One region of the Microbacterium insulae genome, then DNA from elsewhere that is predicted to be linked to it. Evidence: predicted binding sites of a transcription regulator. Region 1 holds the regulator's gene; each other region holds the start of a gene.
The links. The regulator LexA, encoded in region 1, represses DNA repair genes until DNA is damaged. The targets are predictions, from matches to a motif close to TCGAACANNTGTTCGA.
Positions count from the first base shown of each region.

Region 2: the regulator LexA is predicted to act here: its motif matches at 7,163-7,178, upstream of ACFQ0P_RS06745 (intein-containing Rv2578c family radical SAM protein).
Region 3: the regulator LexA is predicted to act here: its motif matches at 4,058-4,073, upstream of ACFQ0P_RS10480 (HNH endonuclease signature motif containing protein).

Region 1 is NZ_JBHTII010000001.1:26,028-36,369, reverse strand. Features, by position in the region: gene ACFQ0P_RS00180 (prolyl oligopeptidase family serine peptidase) at 1-98, opposite strand, end outside; gene ACFQ0P_RS00175 (methylenetetrahydrofolate reductase) at 373-1,332, shown strand; gene metE (5-methyltetrahydropteroyltriglutamate--homocysteine S-methyltransferase) at 1,329-3,665, shown strand; gene ACFQ0P_RS00165 (hypothetical protein) at 3,662-5,143, opposite strand; gene lexA (transcriptional repressor LexA) at 5,214-5,894, opposite strand; gene ACFQ0P_RS00155 (LysM peptidoglycan-binding domain-containing protein) at 6,166-6,552, shown strand; gene ACFQ0P_RS00150 (histidinol-phosphate transaminase) at 6,567-7,661, shown strand; gene hisB (imidazoleglycerol-phosphate dehydratase HisB) at 7,658-8,266, shown strand; gene hisH (imidazole glycerol phosphate synthase subunit HisH) at 8,263-8,913, shown strand; gene priA (bifunctional 1-(5-phosphoribosyl)-5-((5-phosphoribosylamino)methylideneamino)imidazole-4-carboxamide isomerase/phosphoribosylanthranilate isomerase PriA) at 8,966-9,712, shown strand; gene ACFQ0P_RS00130 (SseB family protein) at 9,696-10,342, shown strand, end outside.
Region 2 is NZ_JBHTII010000001.1:1,418,219-1,428,560, reverse strand. Features, by position in the region: gene ACFQ0P_RS06780 (ECF transporter S component) at 1-262, shown strand, start outside; gene ACFQ0P_RS06775 (ABC transporter ATP-binding protein) at 335-2,098, shown strand; gene ACFQ0P_RS06770 (energy-coupling factor transporter transmembrane component T) at 2,095-2,934, shown strand; gene ACFQ0P_RS06765 (siderophore-interacting protein) at 3,011-3,886, shown strand; gene ACFQ0P_RS06760 (ECF transporter S component) at 3,883-4,455, shown strand; gene ACFQ0P_RS06755 (acyl-CoA dehydrogenase family protein) at 4,680-5,843, opposite strand; gene ACFQ0P_RS06750 (M15 family metallopeptidase) at 6,033-6,944, opposite strand; gene ACFQ0P_RS06745 (intein-containing Rv2578c family radical SAM protein) at 7,187-9,334, shown strand; gene ACFQ0P_RS06740 (DEAD/DEAH box helicase) at 9,504-10,342, opposite strand, start outside.
Region 3 is NZ_JBHTII010000001.1:2,256,998-2,267,339, forward strand. Features, by position in the region: gene ACFQ0P_RS10455 (NAD(P)-dependent alcohol dehydrogenase) at 1-326, shown strand, start outside; gene msrA (peptide-methionine (S)-S-oxide reductase MsrA) at 390-944, opposite strand; gene msrB (peptide-methionine (R)-S-oxide reductase MsrB) at 941-1,411, opposite strand; gene ACFQ0P_RS10470 (DUF2200 domain-containing protein) at 1,742-2,086, shown strand; gene ACFQ0P_RS10475 (NYN domain-containing protein) at 2,111-2,665, shown strand; gene ACFQ0P_RS10480 (HNH endonuclease signature motif containing protein) at 2,697-4,046, opposite strand; gene ACFQ0P_RS10485 (aggregation-promoting factor C-terminal-like domain-containing protein) at 4,205-5,185, opposite strand; gene ACFQ0P_RS10490 (DUF2510 domain-containing protein) at 5,377-5,955, opposite strand; gene ACFQ0P_RS10495 (NUDIX hydrolase) at 6,028-6,780, shown strand; gene ACFQ0P_RS10500 (DNA glycosylase AlkZ-like family protein) at 6,777-7,856, shown strand; gene ACFQ0P_RS10505 (bleomycin resistance protein) at 7,866-8,270, shown strand; gene ACFQ0P_RS10510 (LLM class flavin-dependent oxidoreductase) at 8,295-9,326, opposite strand; gene ACFQ0P_RS10515 (bifunctional nuclease family protein) at 9,496-9,984, shown strand; gene ACFQ0P_RS10520 (amidase) at 9,981-10,342, shown strand, end outside.

The DNA of each region.
Region 1 (10,342 bases):
CCCACGTAGCGGGCGCCTTCGATGCGCGCGGACGCCGCCGAGACCGCCCGGGCGGACAGCGGGGAGGGCCAGGTGCCGTAGGGCCGGGGAGTGCTCACGAGACCACGCTAGGCGAAACAGTCCGGGTGAGCCTGTCGAAACAGTTCTGTTGAGCCTGTCGAAACAGTTCTGTTGAGCCTGTCGAAACACAAGGTCACAGGGAGAGCCCGCCCGCCGCCACTGGGCTAGCTTGGTCCCATCGTCGCCCGGGCCATCCCGGGCAGGGAGCGACAGCCGAGCCCGGCACCCGCCCGCGATGACCACCGCGCCACCGGACTCCGGCGGCGCGACCGTCCGCGGCCGTCCGGCCCTTCGTCCCTCCGAGAGCACGCCATGTCGATCGACCTCAGCACCCCTCCGGTGCCGTTCTCGTTCGAGGTATACCCGCCGAAGTCCGATGCCGGGGTCCTCGCCCTGCACGAGACGATCCGTCGGCTCGCCGCCGCGGGTCCGCGATTCATCTCGGTCACCTACGGCGCGGGCGGCTCCACCGGCGGGCGGTCTCTCGATCTGCTCCGTCACATCCTCACCGAGACATCGGTGGCTCCTCTCGCGCACCTCACGTGCGTCGGCAACACCTACGCCGGCGCGAACGCCCTGATCCGCGAGTTCCTGGACGCCGGCATCACCGGTTTCCTCGCGCTGCGCGGCGACCCGCCGGCCGGTGCGGAGGAGGGTGAGGAGTTCCTCGGCGACCTGGAGAGCTCGGCTCAGCTGGTGCAGCTCATCGACCGCGTCCAGGCCGAGCGCGCGCCCTACACGGAGCGCCCGATCCCCGGTGTCCCCGGCGCGGCGCGGGTCGAACCGCGGCAGAAGGTCGACATCGCGGTCGCAGCGTTCCCCAACGGGCACCCGCGGTCGCGGCATCCCCGCGAGCACATCGACGCGCTGCTGGCGAAGCAGGCGGCCGGAGCGACGCTCGCCATCACCCAGCTGTTCTTCCACGCCGACGACTATCTCGCCTTCGCGCAGCGGTCGCGCGAAGCCGGCGTCACCATCCCGATCCTGCCCGGCATCATGCCGATCACGTCTCCGGCACGGCTCCGGCGCGTCCTCGAGCTGACCGGCGAGGACCTGCCGTCCGAGCTCGCGATACCGCTCGAGGTCGAGCCCACCGCCGAGGGGCAGCGCGCGGTGGGGATCGCCCACGCCGCCGGCCTCGCCCGAGACGTGGTGGCCGGCGGTGCGCCGGGCGTCCACCTCTACGCCTTCAACAGCCATGACACGGTGCTCGCGGTGCTCCGCGACGCCGGCATCCTCACCCACCCCCTCGAACAGGAGGCCGCACGATGACCGACCCCACTCCCGCCTTCCCCCGCGGAACGATCCTCGGATACCCGCGGATCGGCCGCCGCCGCGAGCTCAAGCGCGCCGTCGAGTCCCACTGGAAGGGCGCGATCGACGAGGCCGCGCTCGAGCAGACCGCGGCAGACCTGCGACGTGCCACGCGCGAGCGCCTGGCCGAGCTCGGGCTGGGCCGCGACGACTCCTCGATCCCCGAGTCGTTCTCCTACTACGACCAGGTGCTGGATGCCGCGGCCGCGGTGGGCGCCCTGCCTGAGCGATTCGCCGGCCTGCGCGAAGCCGACGGCACGGTCGGCCTCGCCGCGTACTTCACCGCGGCGCGCGGCGAGGGGGAGAACGCGCCCCTCGAGATGACCAAGTGGTTCGACACCAACTACCACTACCTCGTGCCCGAGATCGGCCCCGAGACGTCCTTCGCCCTCTCGAGCGACCGCTTCGCCCGCCAGGTGGCGGAGGCGAAGGCCGACGGCTTCACCGTCCGCCCGGTCGTCGTGGGCCCCGTGACGCTGCTCGCGCTCGCGAAGGCGACGGATGCCTCGCCCGACGGCTTCGATCCCCTCCGTCGCCTCGACGACCTCCTCCCGGTCTACGCGGAGCTGCTCGCGTCGCTCCGGGCGGTCGGCGCCGAATGGGTTCAGCTGGACGAGCCGGCGCTCGTGAGCGAGAGCCTTCCCGCGTCCGCGGACGCGCTCGCTGCGGCGGCGGAGCGCGCGTATGCGATGCTCGGCGGGTCCGCCGACCGCCCGGCCATCCTCGTGACGGCCGGTTACGCGCAGCTCTCGACCGAGGCGTGGACCGTGCTCGCCGCGGCGCCCGTCGAGGCGCTCGCGATCGACCTCACGCGCGGCGCCGTCCCCGCCCCCGCTGCCGGCCTGGACGGAAAGGTCCTCGTGGGAGGGGTCATCGACGGGCGCAACATCTGGCGCGGCGACCTCGCGGGCGCCTGGGCCACGCTCGAGGATCTCGGCAGGCTGGGCGCCGCGCAGATCTCCGCCGGCACCTCGACGTCCCTGCAGCACGTCCCGCACGACGTCGCCGACGAGTCCGCGCTCGACCCGCGCCTGGTGTCGTGGCTCGCGTTCGCCGACCAGAAGACGGCTCAGGTGGTGACGCTCGCGCGCGGGCTCTCCGAGGGAGCCGATGCCATCGCCGGGGAGGTGGCCGAGGCATCCGCCGCCCTCGCCGACCGTCGCAGCGCCCCCGGTGTGCGCGACGGCGCCGTCCGCGAGCGCGCCGCCGCCCTCACGCAGGCGGACTTCTCGCGGGTCGATTATGCCGCGCGCGTGGCCGCACAGCAGGAGGCGCTCGGCCTGCCCGTGCTCCCGACGACGACGATCGGCTCGTTCCCGCAGACCGGCGACATCCGCCGTGCCCGCGCGCGCCATGGGAAGGGCGAGATCACGACGGAGGAGTACGAGCAGTTCCTCCGCGACGAGATCGCCCGCGTGGTGACGCTCCAGGAGGACCTCGGTCTCGACGTCCTCGTGCACGGCGAGGCGGAGCGCAACGACATGGTGCAGTACTTCGCCGAGAACCTCGACGGGTTCGAAGTGACCCAGAACGGCTGGGTGCAGTCGTACGGCTCCCGCGCCACCCGGCCGTCGATCCTGTGGGGCGATGTGTCGCGTCCGGCGCCCATCACGGTGGCCTGGTCGGCCTTCGCGCAGTCGCTGACCGAGAAGCCGATGAAGGGGATGCTCACCGGACCGGTCACGATCCTGGCGTGGTCGTTCGTGCGCGACGACCAGCCGCTCGCCGACACGGCGAACCAGGTGGCGCTCGCCCTGCGCGACGAGATCGCCGACCTGGAGGCCGCCGGAATCGGCGTGATCCAGGTCGACGAGCCCGCACTCCGCGAGCTGCTGCCGCTGAAGCGGAACGACCAGCCGTCGTACCTCGAGTGGTCGGTCGGCTCGTTCCGTCTCGCCACCGCCGGGGCGGCGGAGTCCACCCAGGTCCACACCCACCTGTGCTACTCCGAGTTCGACGTCGTCATCGACGCGATCGCGGCTCTCGACGCCGATGTGACGTCGATCGAGGCGGCCCGAAGCCGCGGAGAGGTCATCGGGGACATCGCCGCGTCCGGGTTCACGCACGGTGTCGGCCCGGGTGTGTACGACATCCACTCGCCGCGCGTGCCGTCGGTCGCCGAGGTCGCGGATCTGCTGGACCGCGCCGCCACCGAGCTCCCCCTCCGGCAGGTGTGGGTCAACCCGGACTGCGGGCTCAAGACGCGCGGCTACGACGAGACCGTCGCGTCGCTGCGCAACATCATCGAGGCGACGCGGTCGATCCGCGACAAGGTCGGGGCGACCGTCTAGCGCTTCGGGCCCTTCTTCGCGGGGGCGGATGCCGCGGCCCCGGTGGCCGCGGCATCCGGCGTTCCGGCGGGCACGACCTCGTCTGCGGCCACCGTCTCGCCGGCGAGCACGAGGGCGTCCGCGTCGTCCGTGTCGACGATCTCGGACGCCTCCGCCTCGGCGCGCTCCTCCGCGCGTCGCTGCAGGATCTCCAGCAGCCACGCGACCACGAAGGCCACCACGATCACGAGCACCAGGTCGCCGAAGGACAGCGGGCGCAGAGCGAAGAGCCACAGCACGGCCAGCACGGCGATCACGGTGCGCACGAGCACCTTGTAGCGGGCGAGCCACGCACCGAATCCGCCGGTGTCCATGCCGCGAGCGGCCAGCTGCCGGCGCGCCGAGGCGTTGAGGCCGCCGACCGCGTCGCGGGTGGTCCGGGCGGCCGTCGACCTGCCCATGGCCCAGCCGAGCAGGGCGATGAAGACGCCGAGGACGCACAGCACGACGGCGGTGTGGGTCATGGCCCCGACCAGCTGGCTGTAGATCACGTCGAGCGCTGACGGGGAGAGCCCGAGGTCTCCCGCGACGATCCCCATCGCGGTGCTGCCGATGGAGAGGGTCGCGGCGAGCGCTCCCGCGCCGACCGCGATGCCCAGGCCGGTGCCCAGGACGGCGACGCTGCGGCGGCGGGCGAGCGCGATGCCGAGGCCGAACAGCGCGAGGGTGATGACGGGAATCCACCAGCCGAGAGTGGTGGCGAGCGCGTACGCGGTCCGGATGGCGGCGAGGTTGTCGCCCTCGCCGATGATCACGACGCGATCGATGGCCGGGATCAGCTGGGCGGCGCTGATCCCGCGGTCCACCAGTCGCTGCTTCACGTTGTCGACGATGGCACCCAGCTGGATGCCGACACCCTCGTCCGTGCGGACGACGAGACCGCCGCCGTCGGACGTCGCGGCCGTGGTGAGGGCGCGGTGCGCCGCGCGCGTCGCCGTCGCCCAGACGTCGGCGAAGGCATCCGATTCCACCACCCGCGTGACCGCGCCGCTCACGAGGTTCTCCAGGCCGTCGGCGGCCGGCTGCTGCAGGAGCGCGAGGGCCTGGGCGGCGCGCGGCGGGAAGCCGTCGATCGAGGTGATGCCGTCGAAGACGTTGGCGGTTAGCTGATCGAAGTCCACCTGGGCCGAGATCGCCTCCATCGTCTCGTCGATGATCATCGCCTGGACGGCGGTGTCGTCTACGAGGGGTGCGAGCGTGGAGACGAACGCGTCCTCCTCGACGAGCTGGACCCGCGCCCACGCCGACACGATCGACACGGGCACCAGGATCGCCGCCACGACGATGCAGATCGCGGAGACCGCCGCTCGCCAGCGTCCCCCGGTGACCGGTGGTGTCTGCGCGGGGGCGGCTCCGGCGGACAGCCGGGCATTCTCTGACTCCAGCTCGCGGATACGCGCGGCGAGGGCATGGGCGTCCTGGGTGTCGATGTCGCTCATGGCGACATTCTGCCCATCTTGCGTACGCGCGCGGGAAGATTCACCCGCGGCGGGTGATCGCCCGTGCCGTTCAGACGGCGCGGAGAACGGCGACCACCTTGCCCAGCACGACGGCCTCGTCGCCGAGGATCGGCTCGAAGGCGGAGTTGCGGGGCAGGAGCCACGTGTGACCGTCGCGCTGGCGGAAGGTCTTGACGGTCGCCTCGCCGTCGAGCATCGCCGCGACGATCTCGCCGTTCTGGGCGTCGGGCTGCGAGCGGACGACGACCCAGTCGCCGTCGCAGATGGCGGCGTCGATCATCGAGTCGCCCGACACCTTGAGCATGAACAGGTCGCCTTTCCCGACGAGCTGACGGGGGAGGGGGAAGATCTCCTCCACCTGCTGCTCGGCGGTGATGGGCACGCCTGCGGCGATCCTTCCGACGAGGGGCACCAGAGCTGCGTCGCCCACCGACGGGGCGGAGTCCGCCGGGCTCTCCGTCGCCACCCCCGGGAGATCGATGAGCACCTCCATCGCACGCGTCTTTCCCGCGTCGCGCCGGAGATACCCGCTCAGCTCGAGCTGATTGAGCTGGTGCGTCACGCTCGACAGCGACTTGAGGCCGACGGCATCGCCGATCTCGCGCATGCTCGGCGGATAGCCGTGACGGACGATCGAGCGCTGGATGACCTCGAGGATCGCGCGCTGCTTGTCGCTCAGGCTCTTGCGGCGACGCGTCTGCGGTCGCTCGCGCCCGGGGGCGTCGCTCATGTCCGGCTCCTGTCTCGCCGCCTCCCGGCGGCGCGGGGAGTGCAGCGGTCTTCGAATGTCGGAGGCCCGTGGTGGGGTACTCGTATCGAAACCGTATCCGGCTTCGTGGTCCGAACGGGGCAGCTTCACCGCGTGTCGCGTTCGACGATCACTCACCGTATCCGGCTGTTGACATCGTAGAACATCGAAGATAACTTCGGTACAGAGGTTCGCATCCCCCGCTCCCGGCCGAGCGGCGGATGCGAACCTCCCCCCACCAGGAGGAGCAGAAATGACCGCGATCGGCATCACGACCCCGTCGTTCGGCACCCGCGCATTCGCAGGGGAGCGTCATCGCACGCGCCTGCGCCTGACCGTGCGCGGACGCCGCGTCCTGGCGTCGCTCGCCGCGCTGCCGGCGGTCATCGCGATCGCCCTCGCCCTCGTCTCCGGCGGCACGGCGCTCGCTTCGCGCGAAGACGGTGCGGTAGCGGGGAGCTTCGAGACCGTGACGGTGTCCCACGGCGATTCGCTGTGGTCGATCGCCGAAGCGGTGGCGCCCCAGGCCGATCCGCGCGACGTCGTCGATGCGATCGTCCGTCTCAACGCACTCGACGGAGTGACGGTGCAGGCGGGTCAGAGCATCGCGATCCCCGCGGAGTACGCGTCGCAGCGCTGACGACGCGCTCTACCATGGGAGGGGTGAGTCCCCGCCTCGAAGACCTGCCCTTACGCGACGATCTCCGCGGAATGACGCCGTACGGCGCACCGCAGGCTCCGCTTCCGGTCGCCCTGAACGTGAACGAGAACACCCATCCCGTTCCGCAGGACGTCGCCGACGACATCCTGGACGCCGTCGCACTCGCCCTGCGCGAGGTGAACCGCTACCCCGACCGCGAGTTCACGGAGCTCCGCGAAGGATTCGCCGCCTACCTCGGGCACGGCCTGACGCGTGACCAGATCTGGGCGGCGAACGGCTCGAACGAGGTCCTCCAGCATGTGCTCCAGGCGTTCGGCGGTCCGGGGCGCACGGCGTTCGGCTTCGCGCCCACCTATTCGATGTACCCCCTGCTGACCCGCGCGACCGGGGCCGAATGGATCGCCGGCGGGCGGGGGGTGGACTACACGATCCGGGCCGACGACGCGGCGGCGCAGGTGGCGGATGCCGCGCCCGACGTCGTGTTCCTGTGCTCTCCGAACAACCCCACCGGCACGCCCCTCGGCCTCGACGTCATCGAGGCGGTCTACGACGCCGCGCCGGGCGTCGTCGTGGTCGACGAGGCGTACTTCGAGTTCGCGCCCCGTGACGAGCGGTCGGCCCTCACGATGCTCCCCGGCCGGGAGCGCCTCGTCGTGTCGCGCACGATGAGCAAGGCCTTCGCGTTCGCCGGTGCCCGCGTGGGGTATCTCGCCGCCGATCCGGCGCTCATCGACGCGCTGCGCCTCGTGCGCCTGCCCTATCACCTGAGCGCGCTCACGCAGGCTGCGGCATCCGCTGCCCTTCGCCACGCCCCCACGATGCTGCGCATGGTCGATGAGATCGTCGGCCAGCGGGATCGCATCTCGGCCACCGTGGAGGCCCTGGGATACACCCCCCACGAGTCCTGGACGAACTTCGTCCTCTTCGGGGGCGTCGACAACCCGTCGTCGACGTGGCAGGCCCTCTACGACCGAGGAGTGCTCATCCGCGACGTCGGCATCCCGCACCACCTGCGCGTGACCGCGGGCACCGAGGACGAGACGACGGCGTTCCTGGACGCGCTCGCCTCGATAGGATCGGACGCATGAGCGCCGCCCCGCGTACCGCGTCCCTCCGCCGGGCGACGAGCGAATCGACCGTCGAGCTCGAGCTCGACCTCGACGGAGCGGGTCGGAGCCGCATCGACACGACGGTTCCCTTCTTCGACCACATGCTGACGGCGTTCGCGAAGCACTCGCTGACCGATCTCACGGTCCGCGCCTCGGGCGACACCGACATCGACGCGCACCACACCGTCGAGGACATCTCGATCGTCCTGGGCCAGGCGATCCGCGAGGCGCTCGGCGACAAATCCGGCATCTCGCGGTACGGCGACGCGCTGGTCCCGCTGGACGAAGCGCTCGCGCAGGCCGTGGTCGACATCAGCGGTCGGCCGTACCTCGTCCACACCGGTGAGCCCGCAGGCTTCGAGCACCACCTGATCGGCGGCCACTTCACGGGGTCGCTCGTGCGACACACCTTCGAGGCCATCTCGTTCCACGCGGCGCTCACCGTGCACGTGCGGCTGCTCGCCGGTCGTGATCCGCACCACATCGCCGAAGCGGAGTACAAGGCGTTCGCGCGCGCCTTCCGGAAGGCGAAGGCGCTCGATCCGCTCGTCGACGGCATCCCCAGCACGAAGGGCGCTCTGTGAGCTCCAGACCCGTCGTCGCCGTCCTGGATTACGGGTCCGGCAACGTCCACTCGGCGGTCAAAGCCCTCGACGCCGCGGGTGCCGATGCGCGGCTGACCTCCGATCGCACGCTCATCCGAGATGCCGATGGTCTCGTCGTCCCGGGGGTCGGGGCGTTCCGCGCCGTCATGGAGTCGCTGCGGTCCATCCGCGGCGGCGAGCTCATCGGACGCCGGCTGGCCGGCGGACGCCCGGTGCTCGGGATCTGCGTCGGCATGCAGGTCCTGTTCGAGCGCGGCGTCGAGCGGGGTGTCGACACGGAGGGACTGGCGGAGTGGCCGGGCGCCGTCACCGAACTCGACGCTCCGGTTCTGCCTCACATGGGCTGGAACACCGTCGAGCCGGGTGAGGGGTCCCGCCTGTTCCGAGGCCTCGAGCACGAGCGCTTCTACTTCGTCCACTCGTTCGGAGCGCAGCAGTGGGCCCTCGACGTCCAGGCCCCGTTCCCGCAGCCCGTTCTCACGTGGTGCACCTACGGGCAGCCTTTCCTCGCTGCCGTCGAGAACGGGCCTCTCTCCGCGACGCAGTTCCACCCCGAGAAGTCGGGGGATGCCGGCATCCGACTTCTCGCGAATTGGATCGACGGCCTCGCCGGGGATACCCTCTGAGATCGTGCCGTCGGCGGGAGCGCCGTCCCGAGACCTTTCCGCACGAGGAGCCATGAACGATTTCGCCTCAACGCCCGAACTGATCCTGCTTCCCGCGGTCGACGTCGCCGACGGCAAGGCCGTCCGCCTCACCCAGGGAGAGGCCGGAACCGAGACGAGCTACGGCGACCCCGTCGACGCGGCACTGGACTTCGCGCGGCAGGGCGCCCGGTGGATCCACCTCGTCGACCTCGACGCGGCGTTCGGCCGCGGCTCGAACGCGGGCATCATGCGCAAGGTCATCAAGCAGGTCCGCGGGGTCCAGGTGGAGCTGTCCGGCGGCATCCGCGACGATCGCACGCTCCAGGCCGCGCTCGAGAGCGGTGCCGCGCGCATCAACCTCGGCACCGCCGCGCTCGAGAACCCGGAGTGGGCCGCCGACGTGATCGGCCGCTACGGCGACGTGATCGCCGTGGGGCTGGACGTGCGCGGCACGACTTTGGCCGCGCGCGGATGGACCCGCGAAGGCGGCGATCTGTGGACCGTGCTCGACCGCCTGGAGTCGGCGGGCTGCAGCCGCTACGTCGTCACCGACGTGACCAAGGACGGCACGCTCCAGGGTCCCAACGTCGAGCTGCTCCGCGAGATGACCGCCCGCACTCCCAAGCCGATCGTCGCCTCGGGCGGCGTGTCGAGCCTGGATGACATCGCGGCGCTGCGCGAGCTCGTGCCGCTCGGCGTCGAGGGCGCGATCGTGGGCAAGGCCCTCTATGCGGGCGCCTTCACGCTCGCCGAGGCACTGGATGTCGCCGGACACTGATCCCGGCTCCGACTCGGCCGGAGTGCCGTGGGAGGGGCGCAGCTTCCACGCCAATCCGCACGCCGGCGATGACGGGTCGGCCGACCCCGCGCTCCTGGCGGCCCTCACGCGGTTCCGGGCGGGGGAGGGCAGCCAGGTCGAGGTCGTCGAGGCCTATCGGTCCGCGCGCCTGCTCATCCCGCTCCTCGCCGAGAAGGGCGACGAAGGCGTCGGCGCCCACGGGCTCGCGGTCGACAAGACCCAGGAGCTGTCGATCGTGACCGTCGCGGCGCCCGACGGACGACGGGTCCTCCCGGTTTTCACGTCGGTGGACGCCATGCAGCGATGGGATGCCTCGGCCCGTCCGGTTCCGGCCGAGGGCGTGCGCACGGCGGCCGCGGCATCCGCCGACGACACCGATCTCATCGTCATCGATCCGGGGTCTCCCACCGAGTTCGTGCTCCGGCGGCCCGCGCTGTGGGCGATGGCCCAGGGGCAGCCGTGGGAGCCGAGCTTCCTCTCGCCTGACGTGTTCGCCGGGCTCCAGGCGAGCATCGGCGGCGAGCTGGCGGTGATCGATCTCTCCGTCGAGGCGGGGGACCCGGATGCGCGCCTGCGGGGGCCGGAGCTCGTCGTCCGCCTCCAGCTGAT
Region 2 (10,342 bases), 1.4 Mb from region 1:
CGGCGGCATCCAGGAGCTCGTCGCCGCGCTCGTGCGCTACCGCTCCTGGGCGCCGTGGCGCTTCTTCGTCTCGGCCCTCGTGATCGGCGTGATCGTGGCCGCCGCCGTCTTCTTCGCCGCGGACCTCGGTGCGCTGCCGCTGTGGGCGCTGATCCTGTATCTCGCGCTGTCGGTCCTCGGCCCCGTCGCGTGGACAGCGGTCGGGCTCGCGATCGGCGTCGCGCTGCGCCGCGCCGGGGTCGTGCGCCGGCGCACCTCCTGACCCGCCGTACACCCACCCCGGTAAGGGTGAGCTAAGTTAGGTTGCACTTAGTTCCCTCCTCGAGGAAGTTCAGTGACCACACCGGAGCGCGACACTTCCGCCGCGCTCGCGGCGGATCGCGCCGAGCCGATCGCGCGCGTGCGCGGGCTCGGGGTCGTCCACGAGGGCGAGTCGCGGGCGGCTCCGGCATCCGTCTCCTTCGACATCGCCCCGGGCGAAGTGGTGCTTCTCCTCGGTCCGAGCGGGTCGGGCAAGTCGACGCTGACGCTGACCATGAACGGCCTGATCCCGCACGCCGTGCCGGCTGGTCTCACCGGCACCGTGGAGGTGGACGGCATCGACACGGCCACGAGCACCGTCGCCGCCCTCAGCACGCGCGTGGGGATGGTGTTCCAGGATCCCGACGCGCAGCTGGTCACCGGCACCGTGCTCGACGAGGTCGCCTTCGGGCCTGAGAACCTCCGGATGCCGGTGGCCGAGGTCCTCGCGCGGGCCGAGGCGGCGCTGCGCCGTGTGGGCCTGTGGGAGCGACGCGCCGAGAACCCCGACCGCCTCTCCGGCGGCGGCCGCCAGCGCCTGGCGATCGCCTGCGCCCTGGCTATGGGCTCTCCCCTGCTCGTACTCGACGAGCCGACGGCCAACCTCGATCCGCGCGGCATCGAGGAGGTCTACGGCGCGCTCGCGGACCTCGTCGCCACCGGAGACCGCTCCGTCCTCCTCGTCGAGCACAACCTCGACGCGGCCGTCGACCTCGTCGACCGAGTCGTCGTCCTCGACAGGGAGGGGCGACTCCGCGCCGACGGAACGGTGGACGAGGTGCTCCGCGACCGCGCCGACGAGCTGCACGCGATGGGCGTCTGGCTGCCGGTGTCGACGATCGCGGCCCTGCGCCTGCGCGGCGCGGGGTTCGCTCTCGATCCACTGCCGCTGACGCCGAGCGAACTCCGCGAGGCGCTCGGGCGCGAGTCGCCCCCGCACGCCTCCGTGTCGAGCGTCCGAGCGCGGCCGACGAGCGGATCCGCCCGCGATCCCCTCATCTCGGTTCGCGGACTCCGCCTCCGTCGCGGGCGCACCGAGGTCCTGCACGGCATCGACCTCGACATCCCCGCCGGCGAATTCGCCGCGGTCGTGGGAACGAACGGCGCGGGGAAGACGTCGCTCATCCAGGCGATGGCGGGCGTCGTGCCGCCGCCACGCGGCACCGTGCGCGTCGCCGGCCTCGACGTCGGGCGCGCCGACGCGAGCACGCTGTCGTCCCGCATCGGCTTCGTCTTCCAGAACCCCGAGCACCAGTTCATCACCCACTCGGTTTTCGACGAGATCGCCTACGGGCTCCGACGCCGGCATCTCCCCGAGGACGAGGTCCGCGAGCGCACGCTGGCGCTGCTGCGCCGTTTCGGCATCGAGGACCGCGCCGACGCGCACCCTTTCCTCCTCTCCGGCGGCCAGAAGAGACGCCTGTCGGTCGGCACCGCTCTCGTCGCCGGGGCACCCGTGCTGCTCCTCGACGAGCCGACGTTCGGTCAGGACCGCGAACGCGCCGACGAGCTCCTCGGGCTCCTGCGCGAGCTCAACGGCGAGGGCACCACCATCGTGGTCGTCACGCACGACATGCAACTTGTCACCGAGTACGCCCACCGCACGATCGTCCTCGACGGCGGCCGCCTGCTCGCAGCGGGTCCGACGGAGCGCATCTTCGCGGACGACGCCCTGATCGACCGCGCCGGACTTCGGCTCCCGCCGTTGCGACGCGCCCTGCGGGGCCTGGCGCAGCATCCCGAGCTGGCCGGCGTCGCGCGCATCGACGATCTGCCCGGCGGGAGTGCCGGCGCATGACCGCCCCGATCACGGTCGTCGGCGATCCACGGACCGTCGACCCTTACGCCGAGCCGGAACGCGCCTCGTCCGTCCGCTTCCTCTACGCGCTCAACCCGCTCGTGAAGCTCGGGGCACCGCTTCCCACGATGGTCCTGCTCGTGTTCGTCCGCGACCTCGCCACTCCCGCGGCGTTCGTGCTGCTGAGCTTCGCGATCCTCGTGGTGGGGGTGCGGTTCACCGCGCGGCTGGCGGCGCTCCTGGTCGCCCTCCCGCTCGCCGCGGCCGTCGTCGGGATCGGGTTCTCGATCTGGACCGATCCCGCGCGCGTCGATCACACCGCCGCACTGCTCCAGGTGGGCGGGTGGACGCTCTACGCCGGCGCCCTGGAGACCGGGCTCGCCACGGGATTGCGCCTCGCGGCGATCGTCGCCCTCACCCTGATCGCCGGCCTGTCCACCACCGGTCCGGACTTCGTCCGCGCGGCCGTGCAGCACCTGCGCGTGCCGTACCGGATCGGCTACACCGCCCTCGCGGCGTTCCGGTTCGTGCCACGCTTCGCCTACGAGCTGGACGTCATCCGTCAGGCCCATCGCGTCCGCGGGGCGCACGGCCGGCGGGGACCGTTCGCGGCGGCTGCACGATGGTTCGGCTACGTCGTGCCGCTGCTGGCGGGAGCGATCCGGCATGCCGAGCGGGTCGCGCTGGCGATGGATGCGCGCGCCTTCGGCGCCCACCCCGATCGCACCGAGCGGCACCTCGTCCCCCTCCGCGCGCGCGATCTCGTCTTCACCCTCGCCCTGTGGGCGGCGTCCGCGGCGATCTTCTGGACGTTCTTCCCGCGGGGCTGGGACTAGGCCGCGCCGCGGCGTCCCCCACCGACACCGACACCGACACCGACACCGACACCGACACCGACACCGACGGAGGATCATGGCCGCGGCCAGCAGACTCGTGAAGCCCGACACGCAAGGCCTCGTGCACCTCACCGTGCTGCGACGCGAACGCCTGTCGCCGCACTGGATGCGCGTGACCCTCGGCAGCGGTGAGATCTCCGCGTTCCGCCCGATGGGCTACGACCAGTGGTTCCGGCTGTTCCTCCCCCTCGGCGGTGACGAGGGGCTCGAGCGGCTGCCCACGAAGGCGAACAAGCTCTTCGGCTACCTGCGGTACCTGCGCATCCCCGACGGTGTGCGGCCGGTCATGCGCAACTACACAGTGCGCGCGTTCCGTCCCGCCACGGAGGAGCGCGGCGCAGAGCTCGACGTCGACTTCGTGCTGCACGGCTCGGCCGAGGAAGGCACGGCCGGACCGGCCTCGCGGTGGGCCGAGACGTGCGAGCCCGGGGAGAGCGTCGTCGTGATCGACGAGGGTCTCGCCTTCAACCCCGAGCGCGGCACGGACCGCGTCCTGCTCGTCGCCGACGAGACGGGGCTGCCCGCGATCGCCGGCGTGTGCGCCTCCCTTCCGCCGCATGCCTCGGGCCTCGTCGTGATCGAGGTCCCGTCCGCCGAGGACGCCCTCGAGTTCGCCCGCCCGGAGGGCATCCGCGTGCAGTGGATCGTGCGAGAGCAGGGCGCCAAGCCGGGGACGCTCGCCCTTCAGGCCCTGCGCGATGCGTCGCTTCCGGATGCCCCGTTCCACGCCTACGTCGTCGGCGAGCAGGCCCTGGCGACGGAGGGTCGGCGCCACCTCGTGAACGACCGCGGAGTGCCGAAGGATCTCGTCAGCTTCTGCGGGTACTGGCGCACAGGCTCCACCTCGCCCACCCCGAAGTCGCAGCTGACCTCCGCGGAGGCGAACTCGTGAGCCGCTTCACGACCTCGTACCTGCTGACGTGCGCGGCGATCGGCGTGGCCGGCGGCGTGCTCCTGTGGGCGGCCGGCTGGATCTCATCCGCGCTGTTCGCGACCGTTCCCTTCGCGTCGGTGGCGCTGGCCGGACTCTGGCTGCTTCCGGCCACGGTCGCCCTGCGCCTGCTCGAGCGGCCGCTGGCCGGCATCCTCGTCGGCCTCATCTCGGGTCTCGTGGCGTTCCCGTTCCTGGGTGCGGCCCTGTGGTGGGCGCTTTTCGCCGAGATCCCGTTCCTCGTTGCGATCTACCGGTCGTGGCGCACGTGGCAGTACTACGCCGGCGCGGTCTTCGTGGGCGTCGTGTATCCCGTCGCCGCGGCGGCGTCGTTCGACCTCTGGTCGATGCCGGGGTGGACGCTGGTCGCCTTCTTCGCGCTGACGATCGTGGGATGCCTCGCCGGCGTCGGCCTCGGCATCCTCATCGCCGACCGGCTCAAGGCCGCCGGGGTCGCCCGCCTCGCCCGCCGTCGCGGGCTCGCCTCCCGCGGGCTGGGCGCCGGGAACGGCCCTGCCGGCCAGAGCTGACTGCGCGCCGGAGCCGACGGCAGGCCAGAGCTGACCGCACGGGTCCTGCTCGGCCTCGTCCGGCTGCCGCAGTCAGGAGATCTGCCGAGCTCAGGCCGTGCCGGGCGCAGGTCATCCTGAGCCCGGCAGATCTCCTGACCCGCGCCGCCGCACACCCGCGCCGCCGCACGCCGGAACGACGACGGGCGGATGCCTCAGCATCCGCCCGTCGTCCGTGCCGGCTGCTAGCGCTTGCCGACGATCTGGCGCGAGACGATGTCGCGCATGATCTCGTTCGTGCCGCCGTAGATGCGGTGGACGCGGGCGTCGAGGAACGCGCGGGCGATCGGGTACTCGGTGATGTAGCCGTAGCCGCCGTGCAGCTGCACGCCCATATCGAGGAGCTCCCACTCGCGGTCGGTCGACCAGAACTTGACCTTCGCGGCCTCTTCGGCGGTGAGCTTCTCGTCCTTGTAGAGCATCATCGCGCGGTCGTTGTACGCCCACATGACGTCGACGGTGGTGGCCATGTCGGCGAGCTTGAAGCGCGTGTTCTGGAAGTCGGCGATGGGCTGGCCGAACGCCTCGCGGCTGAGCACGTAGTCACGGGTCCAGACATACGCGGCCTCGCCGGCCGCCGCGGCGGCGACGCCGATCGACAGACGCTCGAGCGGCAGGTTCATCATGAGCTGGATGAACCCGAGGCCCTCCTTGCCCCCGATGAGGTTCGCCTCGGGCACGAAGACGTCGGTGAACGACATCTCCGCGGTGTCCCACCCGTGGAAGCCCATCTTCTCGAGCTTCTTACTGTGGTCGAAGCCCTCCATGCCGTCCTCGAGGATCAGCAGGCTGAAGGCGTCGGGGCGGTTGCCCTCGCCCGTCTTGACGAACGTGACGACCATGTCGGCCGTCTTGCCCGACGAGATGAACGTCTTCGCGCCGTTGACGAGGTACCCGCCGTCGACCTTCTTCGCGGTCGTCTTGATGCCGCGGAGGTCGCTGCCCGCCCCCGGCTCGGTCATCGCGAGCGCGCCGAGGATCTCACCGGTCGCCATGCCGGGGAGCCACTTCTCCTTCTGCTCCTGCGTGCCCATGTGGACGACGTAGGGAACGGCGAGGTCGTCCTGGATGCCGAGCGCTCCGGCGAGCGAGCCGAGCCCGGCGCCGATGGTCTCCTCGAGCACGATCGAGCGGAAGCGGTAGTCCTGCAGCATCCCGGCGCCGCCGAACTCCTCCGGAACGGAGAGGCCGATGATGCCCGCCTCACCGGCCGCGAGCATCGTCTCGCGGTCGATCTCGCCGTCGCGGTCCCACTGCTTGCGCTTCTCGTCGGACGCGTACCGCTTGATGAACTCCTTGACCACGTCGCGGAACGCCGCGTGATCCTCGTCGTAGATGTCGCGCTCCATATGCGCCCTCCCTCTCGTCTTCGAGCGGACGCCCCCGCCGTCGGATCCGACGCGGACACGGGCGACCCCTCATCGAATCCTAGGGGCGGCGGTCGACACGGAGGCATCGATATGGCATCCGGTCCTAACGTCGGTGGCACTCAGTCCCGGACTTTTGTGGGATGCCTCCACCCTCGCCCGCCCGGGCGGTCAGCCGAGATAGCCGGGGGCCGCGGGAAGGCCGAAGAACTCCTCGAGGGTGCTCCAGCCGCCGTCGTGGTAGGCGCGGGCGAGCTCCGGGCCGATGTAGCGCAGATGCCACGGCTCGGGCAGATACCCGGTGATGTCCGTCGTCCCCTCGACATACCGCACGATCCACCCGTACTCCCACGATCGCTCCTCGACCCACTGGCCCTGCGGGGTCCCGGCGAGGTCATCGAGGCTCCCGCACGGGCCGGCGCACGCCACCACGTCGCCGGCGAGGCCGGACTGGTGCTCGCTGTACCCGGGGCGCGCGCTCACGAGGTCAGCGCCTTCGACCCCGCGTGCGGCGACATGGCGCCCGTAGGTCGCCGTCTGGGAAGGGAACGAACGGAACGCGCTCAGCAGCGCGATCTCGCCCACGCCGGCCTCGCGCGCCGCGGTGACCATCGAGGTGAGTGCGGCCGAGGCATCCGCTCGCAGCGACCCGCCTTCGAGGCTGCGCACGCCCTCGGGGAAGATCATGCCGGCGGGCCAGTAGTCGACCGGATCGTACGGTCGCGTCTTGTTGATGACCACCCACACGCGCGTCGGATCGCCCAGGTCGATGCACGGCGCGTCGCCCCCGGCCACAGCCGCGCGGAACCACTCCGCCCCGCCCGCAGCCGCGATCGCGGCGGTGTCGTCGCCCGCTTCGAGGGCCGCGATCACCTCGGGGCGGTCGCAGATCCGGGTCGACACCTCGGTCTGCTCCACGGCGGGGACCGGCAGCTGCGAGACCGGAGGCGGCGCCGGTTCCTCGGGACCGGCGGCGACCGACGCGGCATCCGGCCGCCCGCTGTTCGCGATCGCCGTGACGGCCGCGGTCCCGCCGACCAGCAGTACGCCCCCGACGGCGAGAACGGCGAGCAGCCGCGGCATCGATGGGCGCCGGGGCCGCACGTGCCGGGCCGGGGCCTCCGGGGTACGCCGAGCGTCCCCGTCGCGCAGTGCTCGTGCGGCGCGGCGCGTGGTGGGGGAGTCGGACGGTGGGGGCGCCATCACAGTGGCCATTGTGGACCCTGCGCCGGCGGTCCGACGAATGGCGGGGCATCCGTCGCGGATGGTTCGACTGCACCGAGGGTGCACTTGACAGACTATCGAACATCTGTTCCCATGGAGGCATGCGGTGGCAGGGGCAGGAACTGGGTGTGGCGGATGCCTCGGCCCTGCCCGGTCTCGAACACCTGAACGGTCTCGTGCAGTCGGTCACGACTCCCGAGTTCGCGGGCGTGACCTTCCACGAAGTGCTCTGCAAGACCGCGCTCAACCATGTCCCCGGCGCGTCGGCGATGCCCTTCGACTGGACAGTGAACCCCTACCGCGGATGCAGTCACGCGTGTGTATATTGCCTGCACCCCGAAACGAGAATCCTCATGGCGGACGGGCGCACCCGGCCCCTGCGAGATGTGAGCGTCGGCGATGTGGTCGTCGGCACGAGGCGTGAGGGCGCGTATCGGCGGTACGTGCCGTCCGTCGTCGCGGCCACCTGGGGCACGTGCAAACCCGCCTACCGGGTGCGCCTCGGCGACGGCACGGAGATCGTCGCGAGTGGCGACCACCGTTTCCTGACCGCGCGTGGCTGGAAGTTCGTCCGGCCGGCGGACAGCGGGCAGCGCCCTCATCTCACTCTCAACGATCGACTCATCGGGTATGGCACCGGCGCGACACCGACAGCCGCGACGGAAGAGACCGAGGAGTATCGGACCGGATACCTCTGCGGAATGGTTCGAGGCGACGGCATGATGCTCCGGCGGGACTATCCCCGCAAGGGCGGAGGCACCTACACGGCGTATCGCTTCCGCCTCGCACTCGCCGACCGCGAAGCACTCGATCGTTCGCACGCATATCTCACGAGTGCCGGGGTGACCCTTCGCTCCCATGCGTTCTCCGCACCGACGACGACCCGCCGCGCGATCGACGCCATCTTCAGCTCACGCCGTGCAGACCACGAGCGCATCTCCTCCTTGATCGAGTGGCCGACGACCCCATCGCTCGAGTGGTCCCGCGGATTCCTTGCCGGCGTGTTCGACGCCGAAGGAAGCTGCAGCCGCGGCATCCTTCGGATCTCGAACAAGGACGCGCGAATACTGATGGCCATCACGACCGCCCTCCGAGCGCACGGATTCGTGTTCGCGGTCGAGCCTGCGCGCGCCAACGGGGTCGTGTCGATCCGGCTCACCGGCGGGTTGGCCGCTCGCCGCCGGTTCTTCGAGCTCACCCAACCGGCGATAACACGCAAACTCGATCCGATCGGCGCGATGGTGAAGACGACGACCCCGCTCAGGGTGACGGCGATCGAGGACCTGGGCGAGACCATCGACATGATCGACATCACGACCTCCACCGGGGACTTCATCGCGAACGGCGTCGTGAGTCACAACTGCTTCGCTCGCGGCACGCACGAGTACCTGGAGCTCGATGCCGGCCGCGACTTCGACTCGCAGGTCATCGTCAAGATCAACGTCGCCGACGTCCTCGCGAAGGAGGTGAACCGCGGCAGCTGGGCCCACCAGCCCGTCATGCTCGGGACGAACACCGACCCGTACCAGCGGGCCGAGGGTCGCTACAAGCTGATGCCCGGCATAGTGAACGCGCTCACCGAGTCGGGTACGCCCTTCTCGATCCTCACGAAAGGAACGCTGCTGCGCCGCGATCTTCCACTGCTGACGGACGCCGCGCAGCACGTATCGGTCTCGCTCGCCATGTCGATCGCGGTGTTCGACGACGCGCTGCAGCACCTCATCGAGCCGGGTACGCCCACCGCGGCCGCGCGGCTCGAGACCGTGCGGGCGGCGACGGAGGCCGGATTCCGAGTGACGGTCTTCCTGATGCCGATCATCCCCCACCTCACCGACTCGATCTCCGCCATCGACGACGCCCTCGCCCGCATCAAGGCGGCCGGAGCCGTGCGCGTCGTCTACGGCGCCCTGCATCTTCGCCCGGGCGCGAAGCAGTGGTTCCTGCAGTGGCTCCAGCAGGAGCATCAGGAGCTCGTGTCGTCGTACCTCGGGCTCTACCCTGGTGCGTCCGCCAACGCGCCGAAGGCCTACCGCGCGTGGCTCGCCAAGCGCGTGCGCCCGCTGCTGCGCGTGCACGGTCTGGACGGGCGCGCCGAAGACGACCACCCGCGGGGCGGCCCGGTGCCGGGCCTCGCCTCACGCGCGGACGCGCGCGCCGCCGGTGTCGTCGTCACGTCGCGGGGTCGCGCGGCCGCCGGCGCGCGCCCGACCGTCCCGCGCGTCGCGCCGGTCGAGCCCCGCCTGTTCTGAGCCACTCCCGCCGCGACGCCCGCGCCCGCCGCACAACCTCAAAACCACACTTTTGTGCGAGCACCACAGCGATTCGGTGGCGATCTCGCACAAAGGTGTGGGTCTCGGCGACCCTAGGCCTCGGCGGCACACTGCGTCTCGGGGGCGCGGCGGGAGCGGCGAGCGCCGGTCAGGCGTCGACGTTCGACAGTTGGCGGCCCGCGAGCTCCTCGAGGACGTCGTCTCCGGGACGGGCATCCTCGAACGGCGCATCGATCTCGGCGCGGTCCAGCAGCTCGGTCATCCGCCGACGGCGCTGACGGGTGATGAGCGTCACGACGGTTCCCGACCGGCCGGCGCGGCCGGTGCGCCCCGAACGGTGCAGGTACGTCTTGTACTCGTCGGGGGCATCCGCCTGCACCACGAGGTCGATGTCGTCGACGTGGATGCCTCGTGCCGCGACATCCGTCGCCACGAGCACCTGGACACGGCCCGAGGTCAGCTTCTCGAGGTTGCGGGTGCGCTTGGCCTGATTGAGATCGCCGTGCAGGGCCAGCGCCGGGATGCCGGCGTCGTCGAACTGCTCGGCGAGCATCTCGGCGTACGCGCGGGTGCGGGCGAAGACGAGCGTCTTCCCCTCGCGGTCGACGAGGGATGCGAGGATCTCGGCCTTGTCGCGGTGGTCGATCACGAGGACCCGGTGGTCGATGGTGCCTGATTGCTGATCCTCACCGGCGACCTCGTAGACGGCCGGATCGACGAGGAACTCGTCCACCAGAGCGGCGACCTCGCGGTCCAGCGTCGCCGAGAACAGCAGCTTCTGGCTGCCGTCCGCGGTGAGCCGCAGGATGCGCTGCACGGGTTCGAGGAATCCGAGCTCGCACATGTGGTCGGCCTCGTCCAGGACGGCGATGCGGATGCCGGAGAGGTCGAGCTTGCCCTGTTGCACCAGGTCTTCGATGCGGCCGGGCGTTCCGATGATGATGTCGACGCCCTTCCGGAGCGCGCCGACCTGACGGCCCTGCGGCA
Region 3 (10,342 bases), 2.2 Mb from region 1:
TGGTCGCGTACCGGTCGGTGTTCGCGTATCGTCGCGCGCTCGCCCCGGGCGGGCGCTGCGTGGTCGTCGGCGGCACGGCACGGGCGGTGCTGCGGATGGCGACGGTCGGTCCGCTCGTCGGCCTGCTGACCGGGACGCGCCTCGGCGTGCTGATGGTCCGTCAGGGGCCGGGCGCCTTCCAGGCCGTCGCGGAAGCGTGCGCACGCGGTGACATCGTCGTGCCGATCGATCGCACGTACCCCCTCGAGGAGGTTCCTGCGGCACTGGCGTGGCACGGCGAGGGCCGGGCGCGCGGCAAGGTCGTCGTCATGGTCGGCGAGGGCTGACCGGTGGCTCCGATGACGGATGCCGCGCCCCGGCCGGGACGCGGCATCCGTTCTTCGCTCCGGTCAGGCCGTCGCGTCGGCGCGCTTGGGAAGCACCCATCCCGCGCGGGGGAAGTGGCACGTGTAGCCGTTGGGGATGCGCAGGAGGTAGTCCTGGTGCTCCGGCTCGGCCTCCCAGAACGGCCCGGCGGGCTCGATCGTGGTGACGGCCTTGCCCGGCCACAGTCCCGAGGCGTCGACGTCGGCGATCGTGTCGCGCGCGACCTGCTCCTGCTCTGGGCTGAGCGGGAAGATCGCGGAGCGGTAGCTCGTGCCGATGTCGTTGCCCTGGCGGTTCAGGGTCGACGGGTCGTGGATCTGGAAGAAGAACGCCAGGATGTCGCGGTACGTCGTCTGGGACGGATCGAACACGATCTCGACGGCCTCCGCGTGGCCGGGGTGCTTGCGGTAGGTCGCGTGCGCGTTCTCGCCGCCGGTGTAGCCGACGCGCGTGGCGAGCACGCCGGGCTGGCGGCGGATGAGGTCCTCCATGCCCCAGAAGCAACCGCCGGCGAGGACCGCCGTCTCGGTGCCGGGGGTGCGGGTGATCTCACCGGTGTCGAAGGGTCCGCTGGTCATGATGCGTGCTCCTGGTTCTCGTGGGGGAAGAGGTCTCGGTACTGGGCGTAGCCCTCGGCCTCCAGGTCGGAGGCGGGGACGAAGCGCAGCGCGGCCGAGTTCATGCAGTATCTCAGGCCTCCGGCATCGCGAGGGCCGTCGGAGAACACATGGCCGAGGTGGCTGTCGGCCCCGGACGAGCGCACCTCGGTGCGCGGCATCCACAGGCTGCGGTCGGTCTTCGTGGAGACCGCGGCGGGCTCGATCGGCCGTGTGAAGCTCGGCCATCCGGTGCCGCTGTCGTACTTGTCGGCCGAGGAGAAGAGCGGCTGGCCGGAGACGACGTCGACGTAGATGCCGTCCTCGTGGTTGTCCCAGTAGGCGTTGCGGAACGGCGGCTCGGTGCCGTCCTCCTGCGTCACGCGGTACTGGCTGTCGGTGAGTCGGCTGAGCGCCTCGGGGGTCTTGGGGTAGTCGTTCGGATTCAAGTGGTCCTCCTGGGGTGACGCCGCTGGCTGCGCCGTCACTTCAGCACAACGGATGCCGCCCCCCTTTTGGTCCCGCGAACCTGGGAACGCGCTTCGAATCCGGATCGATATCACCTCGAGACGGGCGCCGTCAAGGGCACACCTCGGGGTCGGGGGCGACCGTAGCCTGGCGGAGCAGTGATGCGCGGTGCGGTCGAGGATCGGTTTTCGGGTCCGGTCAACTCCTGCAGCAGCGCGATGGCCCCGGCGGGCGGGCACCCGCCCGGGGCCATCACTGCGTTCGGCTGCGCGCTTCCGGCGACAGGCTCCCGGACGGGCTACGCTGACGGCGTGCACCGCATCTTCGGCCTTCCCTTCGCGTCGGTGTATCCGCTCTATGCCGCGAAGCTGGAACGGAAGGGTCGCACGACGGTCGAGCTCGACGAGGTCATCGAGTGGTTGACGGGATTCGACGATGCACGCCTGCGCGAGCATCTCGACGCCGGGACGACATTCGAGGACTTCTTCGCGGATGCCGACCTCAACCCGGCCGCGTCCTCGATCACGGGCGTCGTGTGCGGGGTACGCGTGGAAGAGATCGACGACCCGCTCATGCAGCAGATCCGCTACCTGGACAAGCTCGTCGACGAGCTGGCGAAGGGCCGCCCGATGGAGAAGGTCCTGCGCGCCGCCTGAACCGGTGCGCCAGAGAGGAACGACATGTCGGAGCGCAGGAGCTGGGTGCTCGTCGACGGTGAGAACATCGACGCGACGCTGGGCGGATCGATCCTCGGACGGCGGCCGCAGCCCGAGGAGCGGCCGCGGTGGGACCGCCTGCTGACTTTCGTGACCGAGCGGTGGGCCCAGCCCTCGCGTGGACTGTTCTTCCTCAACGCGAGCTCGCATCTGCCGATGCCCTTCGTGCAGGCGCTCCTCGCGCTCGGCTACACGCCGGTGCCGCTGTCGGGCGACGCGGACGAGAAGGTCGTCGACATCGCGATCCAGCGCACGCTGCGGACCCTCGCCGATCGAGACGACGACGTCGTGCTCGTCAGTCATGACCGGGACTTCGTGGATGACCTCGCCGCCCTCGTCGGGGGTGGTCGCCGCGTCGGGGTCATCGCGTTCACGGAGTTCCGCAGTGCGGAGCTCGGGGCGATCCCGGGGCTCGAGCTGTTCGACATCGAGTACGACGCCGGGGCGTTCGACGCCCCGCTTCCGCGCGTGCGCGTCGTGCCGATCGACGAGTTCGACCCCGCGGACTTCCTTCGCTGAGCAGGGGACGCGCGCCCGGCCGGCCCGGCCTTCAGAAGGGGGCGCGCGGGACGTCGGCCGGTCCGGAGGGTCGGAAGACGGGGACCCGCCGTTCGGGCTCGACCAGATACTGCCTGCCCGTGGGGGATGTCCACACGAGTGCGCCACCGCGGTCGGGGAGATGCTCGACGATCCAGCCCCCGTGGTGCTTCACGGTGTGATGCCCCTTGCAGAGCGGAGAGTGATTGTGGAGCGCGGTGTGTCCGCCGTGTTCCCAGGCGACGTTGTGGTCGATCTCGCACCGCGAGGCGGGGATCCCGCATCCGGGGGCCATGCAGCGGTCGGCCCGCCATCGAATCAGCCGGCGCAACGCCTCGGGTGGTCGATACCGTGTTCGGCCCACCGACAGCACCATTCCGGTCTCGGGATGGGTGAGCACGCGCATCCACCCGCCGTCACTCCCGCACAGCTCTTTCGCGGTTCGGAGGGGTACGGGGCCGACGCCTTCGACGGTCGCGGGGTCCAGGCCGCGCTGGTGCCGGTCGGCGTCGTCTTCGGCGAGCAGCGCCAGCGCGGGCACCGTGACGGCCACGCTCGCCCGGATCCCGCGAGCGTCGGCCGGGTGCGCCGGACTCTCGCCATCGATGAGAAGGTCGCACAGCACGTCCGCGCGTACCTGGTCTAGCGTCCGGGTCTCTTCGGGGTGCCCGGTAATGACCTTTGCCATGCCAGTGACCCGGGCATGGATCGCGTGGGCCTCGACGGCGGGCACGTGCGCGTGCAGCCACGCCATGCCGTCGGCGGCCGGTTCGATCAGCATCCGCCGCTCGCCGAGAGCGCTCGTGTGGCGTTCGGTGAGCGTGGCCGAGTCCTCGGTCTCGATCAGTCGACGCAGCGCCCGCCGGAATGACCCCACCGGGAGCTCTTCTGCGAGCGCCACCGCCCTCGGCGCGACCCGGGCGCGCACCTCGGCCGTCGCAGCGTCAAGGAGTTCGATCAGGACGAGGGCGTGGCGCTCGGTCATCCGGGCCCGCCCCAAGGACTCGAGCGCCGGCCGGTATCGGTGCACCATCGCCTCGGCGCGGGCCAGGAGCATGCCCGCGGCATGCTCGGTGACCCGCAACGCCGCGGCCAGCTCGAGCCGCAACGACCGCTCGACGATCCCCACCGCTCCGCCTCCATACCGTGCGACATCCTCGAGAGCGTTCATCCGCAGCGCATCCACGCGGGCGAACTGCTGCGCCGCGAAGACCGCCATCATTGCGGCCACCTCGGTGACCAGATCCACATCGTCGGGAACCGGCGCAAGCCACTCGTCGCCTGAGCCGTCGACGGCGCGGCCCGGCCCGCTGACGGGCGCAAGGGGCTCGACCGGCTCATCATCCGGAGATGCTGCTTTCATGCCACCGACATTAGAACATAGCTACGACATCCTTCGTTGAGCCGACGTTGCGGGTGCATAAGTCCGAACCGCAGCATCCGCCTGCACAACGGAGGACGCACAAGAGCGGGCGGGCACGAAGCCCGCCCGCTCTCGCGAGGCGAAATGAGGATCCGGCGTCAGTACCAGCCGACGGACTCGGAGTGCGACCACGCGCCGCAGGGCGAGCCGTAGCGGCCGGCGATGTAGCCCAGGCCCCAGCTGATCTGGGTGGCGGCGTTGGTCTGCCAATCGGCGCCGGCGCTGCCCATCTTGCTGCCCGGAAGCGCCTGGGGGATGCCGTAGGCGCCGCTCGAGGAGTTGTAGGCGGCGTAGTTCCAGCCGGACTCACGGTTCCATAGGGAGACGAGGCAGGAGAACTGGTCTCCGCCCCAGCCGTAGCCGGCGATCATCCCCTGGGCGATGCCCTGTGCTTCTGCCGGGCTCGCGCCGCCTCCGACGCCGACCGGCGACGGAGCGGGGGTCGTGGGCGTGGCGGCCTGTGCGGCCTCCTCGGCCGCGCGGGCCTCGGCTTCGGCGGCGGCACGGGCTTCCGCCTCGGCGCGCGCCTTGGCCTCGGCGGCCTTGCGTGCGGCCTCGGCCTCGGCGGCCTCGAGCCCCTCGCGCACCTCGGTCACATCCGCTTCCACCGTCGCGGTCAGGGCGGTGACGTCGTCGATCAGGTCGGGAACGAGCGGCGCGGGCAGGTCGAGACCACCCGTCAGACGCTCCGCGGCCTCTCCGAGGTCCGAGGTGTCGACCGTGGTCTCCAGGTCACCGAGATCGAGCTTCGACCCCTTCGCGTCGGCGGTGACCTGTGCGGCGGCGTCGATCGCGGCATCCGCGTCGTCCAGGGCGCTGTGCGCGGCCCGGGAGATCGGGTCCGAGCCGTCCTCCTGGATGACGGCCGTCGGCTCGGACGGCATCGTGAACGAGGCGAGCGCGACGCCGTTCTCGGTGCCCATCGCCTCGGCCGCCGAGATCGGGGGAACGGTGGCCGCGGTCGCGGTGGCGAACATCCCCACCGCGAGGCCCGTGGCGATGAGGGCGGAGCGGCGGCGGGTGCGACGGCGGGCGACGCGGGCGCGGCGGAGAGCAGCGGGAAGTGAACTGGAGCGCATGAAGATAACCGGGTTCCGTATATCGGGGAGGGCGCCCTCGGGCGGGCGCCAGGGGCCCGCTGGCGGGCACAAGTCCCCGAGTCTGCCCACCCCGTCTGGACGGTTCCGGTGCGTTACCTGAACGTTACATGGGAGCGCGGTTCACGAAAATCCCCGGTCGCGGGGCCGGGATTCCGCTTGCTGCCGCGATGTCAGCCGTATCGGTAGTGCGCCGAACTCGCGCGAACCCATCCCGCGAAAACCTGCGCCTCGGTCTCCTGATCGGCCGTGATCGCGGCGATCCACACCTGGGCCGATCCGGCGACGACGAGGTAGCGACGCGATCGATCGATCGCCCGGTTGAGTGTCCGCGGGGTGATCGGACCCGCGGAGCCGAACAGACGGCGCTCGACGGCGTTCCGGGTGAAGGCGGGGGAGCGCAACAGCGCATCGCCGGTGTCGACGGATGCCTCTACCCCGCCCACCGGCTGGCTCAGGTCTCCGAAATGGACCCAGCGACCATCGAGCACGATCCCCGCGAAGCTCTGCTCCTGACCGCTGTACCGCACCGCCGTGGTCCAGCGCGTACCGTCCCACCAGCGCTGACGGCCGCGCTGGTCGTCGTACCAGCCGGCCGCGGCCGAGCCGGCTGCCGCCGGGGCCGACCCGGTGTGGAGCTCCGTCCTGGCCTCTCGCAGATCGATGTACTCGTCGCTCCAGCGTGCTCCGTCCCACCAGCGCTGACGGCCGGTGCCGTCGTCGTACCAGCCCGCGGGAGGGTGCTCGCCCATGTGATGAGCGTAATTCGCCGGGCTCGGTCGCGCACCGGCTCCCGTGTCCGAGATGCGGCGTAGCCTGAACGAATGCTCGCCGAATCCTCCTCGTCGTCTGCCCGTGCGCAGCTGGCGGCGTTGGCGGATGCCGCGTCCCGCGAGCGCGGCGGATTCCCGGGTCTGGCCGGCCTGCCGTCGGCCGCCGATGCGCGGCCGGCCGCAGTGCTGATGCTGTTCGGCGTCCTCGACTCGATGCCGAGTGGTCACGAGGCGCACGCGGTTTCGCGCGATCTGGATGTCCTGCTGCTCTCGCGCGCGTCGACCCTGCGCTCCCATGCCGGCCAGGTGGCGTTCCCGGGCGGGCGCGTCGACCCCGAAGACGAAGGGCCCGTGGCGGCGGCGCTGCGCGAGGCACGAGAGGAGACCGACCTCGATCCGGCGGGGGTCGAGGTGCTCGGGGTGCTCGAAGACATCCCACTTCTCTATTCGCAGCACCTCGTCACTCCGGTGCTCGCGTGGTGGCGGCATCCGTCCCCCGTCCGGGTGGTCGACGAGGCGGAGTCCTCCGACGTCTTCCGCGCGCCCGTGGCCGACCTCCTCGATCCCGCGAACCGCGGATCCACGGTGATCCGGCGCGACGGTCAGGTGTGGCGGGGTCCCGGTTTCCTCGTCCCGTCCCCCGGAGAAGAGCCCCACCTCGTGTGGGGGTTCACCGGCATGGTGCTCGACGGTCTCTTCGACCGCCTCGGCTGGACCGAGCCGTGGGACCGCGAGCGAGAGCTCCCGCTCGAACGCGCGGGATTCGATGCGTCCGAGGCGAGCTCGGGCCGCGCGGCGTCGTGACGCACCGTCTCAGCCGCGACGAGGCGCGCCGCATCGCGGTGCGGGCGCAGCTGCTCGACGCCGATCGACCCGGTGACGTCGTGGAGGTGGCGGAGCAGCTCGGCTACGTCAAGATCGACCCGACGGCGACGATCGCCCCGTGCGAGCACACGGTGCTGTGGTCGCGCATCGGGTGGTCGTACGAGCCGGGTCAGCTGCAGAAGGCGGTCGAGGGCGACCGGCTGCTGTTCGAGTTCGAGGGGGCGTTCCGGCCGGCGAGCCTGCTCCCGCTTCTTGCGCCGGGGATGCGGGAGTGGCCACGTCGCGAGAGCAGTCGCGAGTGGCTCGAGGCGAACGCCCGGTTCAAGGCGGACGTGCTGGCCCGACTTCGCGCCGAAGGACCCCTGCTGGCGAGCGAGATCCCCGACACCGCGCAGGTCGATCGCGCGCCGGACGGCTGGTCCGGCCGCAACCAGGTCCCGCACATGCTCGACTTCCTCAGTCGCCAGGGACTCGTGGCGATCGTGGGTCGAGAGGGCCGGCACCGACGGTGGGATCTCGCCGAGCGCGTCTATCCCGCGCACCTGCCCGAACTCGGTGCCGACGACGCCGCGCGCATGCTCGCCGAACGGCGCCTGCAGGCGCTCGGCATCGCGAAGCGGAAGTCGCCGTGGTCGCAGGTTGGCGAGGCAGGCGAGCCGGCCAGGGTCGAGGGCAGCTCATGGGCCTTCCGGGTCGATCCCGAGGCGCTTTCCGCGCTCGACCGCGACGAGGGGGGACGCGTCGCGTTCCTCAACCCGTACGACTCGATGCTCTTCGACCGCCCGCGCCTGGCCGAGGTGTTCGAGTTCGAGTACGTGCTCGAGCAGTTCAAGCCCGCACCGCAGCGCGTGTACGGCTACTTCGCGCACCCGATCCTGCTGGGCGACCGGTTCGTCGGCATGCTGGATGCCGCGGTCGACCGCGAGCGCCAGGAGCTGCGAGTGAACGCGGTGCACGAGTTCCTGCCGTTCGAGCCCGAAGAGACCGAGATGGTGCGTGCCGAGATCTCGGAGCTCGGTGAGTGGCTCGGCATGCGGGTGGTCGGACTGGCGTAGATTCGGGCCATGGACCGTTCGGTGCCGAACCTGCCGTCGCGCGACTTCGACGCGACAACCGCGTTCTACGGCGGCTTCGGGTTCGAGCAGACGCATCGAGACGGCGGGTGGCTGATCCTCTCGCGGGGCAGCATCGTGCTGGAGTTCTTCCTTGCGCCCGAGCACGACCCCTACGAGAGCTGGTTCATGGCGAGCATCCGCGTCGGCGACCTCGACGCGCTCTACGCCCGGGTGCGCGACAGCGGGGTGCCCGAGAACACCATCGGCATTCCGCGGCTCGTCCCGGTCGCCCTCCAGGAGTGGGGACTCCGCGCGGGATTCCTCATCGACCCGGACGGAACGCAGCTGCACCTCATCGAGGACGCCGGAACAGAGGACGCCGGAACAGAGGACGCCGGAGCCGACGACGGCTGAGTCGCGACGACGTCCGCCGGCCGCTCAGACGCGTGTGCCCCGCCACCCGAGTTCGGGAGCGACGTGGGTCGCGAACGCCTCGACGACGCGCAGATTGAACTCGACCCCGAGCTGGCTCGGGATCGTCAGCATGAGCGTGTCGGCCGCGGCGATCGCGGCATCCTCCTTCAGCTGCTCGACGAGCACGTCGGGTTCGGCCGCGTACGTCTTGCCGAAGGTGGACCGCATCCCGTCGATGACGCCGATCTGGTCGCCGTCCTGGCGTCCGCCGAAGTACAGATGATCCTCGGCCGTCATCAGCGGGAAGATCGAGCGGCTGACCGACACGCGCGGCTCTCCTTCGTGCCCCGCTTCGCGCCATGCCGCGCGGAACGCGTCGATCTGCTCGGCCTGGAGGAGATCGAACGGGCGTCCGTCGGCCGAGGTGAGCAGCGTCGACGACATGAGGTTCACCCCGATGCGGCCGGCCCATTCGGCCGAGTCGCGGTTCCCCGCTCCCCACCACACGCGGGAGCGCAGCCCTGGGGAGTGCGGTTCGACGCGCTGGAGGCCGCTCGCTCCCGTCCCGAACGGGGACGAGGCATCCCGCTCCGCAAGTCCCTCGCCGTCGATGGCGCGGAGGAACAGCTCGAAGTGCTCGCGCGCGATGTCGGCGCCACGCGGGTCGGCGGACCCCGTGTAGCCGAAGGCCTCGTAGCCGCGCACGACGGTCTCGGGTGACCCTCGGCTCACGCCGAGCGCGAGTCGGCCGCCCGAGATGAGGTCGACGGATGCCGCTTCCTCGGCGAGATACAGCGGATTCTCGTAGCGCATGTCGATCACGCCGGTGCCGACCTCGATGCGCTCGGTCTTCGCGGCGATCGCCGCGAGCAGCGGCATCGGCGAGGACTGCTGCCGGGCGAAGTGGTGCACGCGGAAGTAGGCGCCGTCGACCCCGAGGTCGTCCATGCCCTGCGCCAGGTCGATGGCCTGGAGCATCGAGTCGCCGGCGGAGAGCTGGCGCCCCCCGCCGAGGGGGCCGTAGTGGCCGAAGGAGAGGGTTCCGAAGCGCTGCATGTCGGTTGCAACGGTACGCCTGCAGCATCCATTCCGCTGAATGAATAAACACCGGCGCGGGTCGACGCGGCCGGGAATGACCGGGGCGGGGACGACCCGCACCACCGACCTCGCGGAGCTCTCGCGTGTCTACGATGGCAGGAACGGATGCGGCGAGGAGGTGTGCGGGATGCAGGTCAGGATCGCCGGTGTGGCGCTCGACGCGTCGGGTCAGCACGTGCTGCTGCTCAAGCCCATCGACCAGCTCCCCGGCGACGGGATGGTGCTGCCGATCTGGATCGGCCAGCTCGAGGCGACGTCGATCCTCGTGGCCGTCGAGAAGGCGCCGGTGCCGCGGCCGCTCGCTCACGACCTCATGCGCACGATGATCGAGGCGCTCGGAGCCGAACTGCAGCGGGTCGAGATCACCCGCATCGACGACGGCACGTTCTATGCCGAGATCACTCTGCACGTCGGGGAGCGCGTCATCGTCGTCGACGCCCGCCCGTCGGACGCCGTGGCGCTCGCGTCGCGCACCGGTGCGGGGATCTGGGTCGCCGAGGCCGTGCTCGACGAGGCCGGCGTCCCCGACGTGCTCACCGAGACGGATGCCTCGGAGCGCCTGGACGAATTCAAGAGGTTCCTCGACGACGTCGAGCCCGAGGACTTCGAGGGGTGAGCTCGGCCGCCGAGATCGCCGCGGACGTGCGCGCCGGCCGATCCACCGCCGTCGAGGTGATCGAGCGCCACCTCGCGCGCGCCGCCGCTGCGAACCCCCGTCTCGGAGCGCTCACGGTCGTCTTCGACGATCGCGCCCGTGAGGAGGCGCGGCGAGTGGATGCCGTCGTCGCCTCCGGCGGCGACCCCGGCCCGCTCGCGGGCGTCCCGTTCTCGGTGAAGGAGAACATCGACCTCACGTGGTCGGCGACCACACAGGGCTGGCGAGGAGCCCGCGACGCCGTGCCGGAGGCGGATGCGACGATCGTGCGGCGCGTCCGCGAGGCGGGCGCAATCCCGATCGGGCGCGGCAACATGCC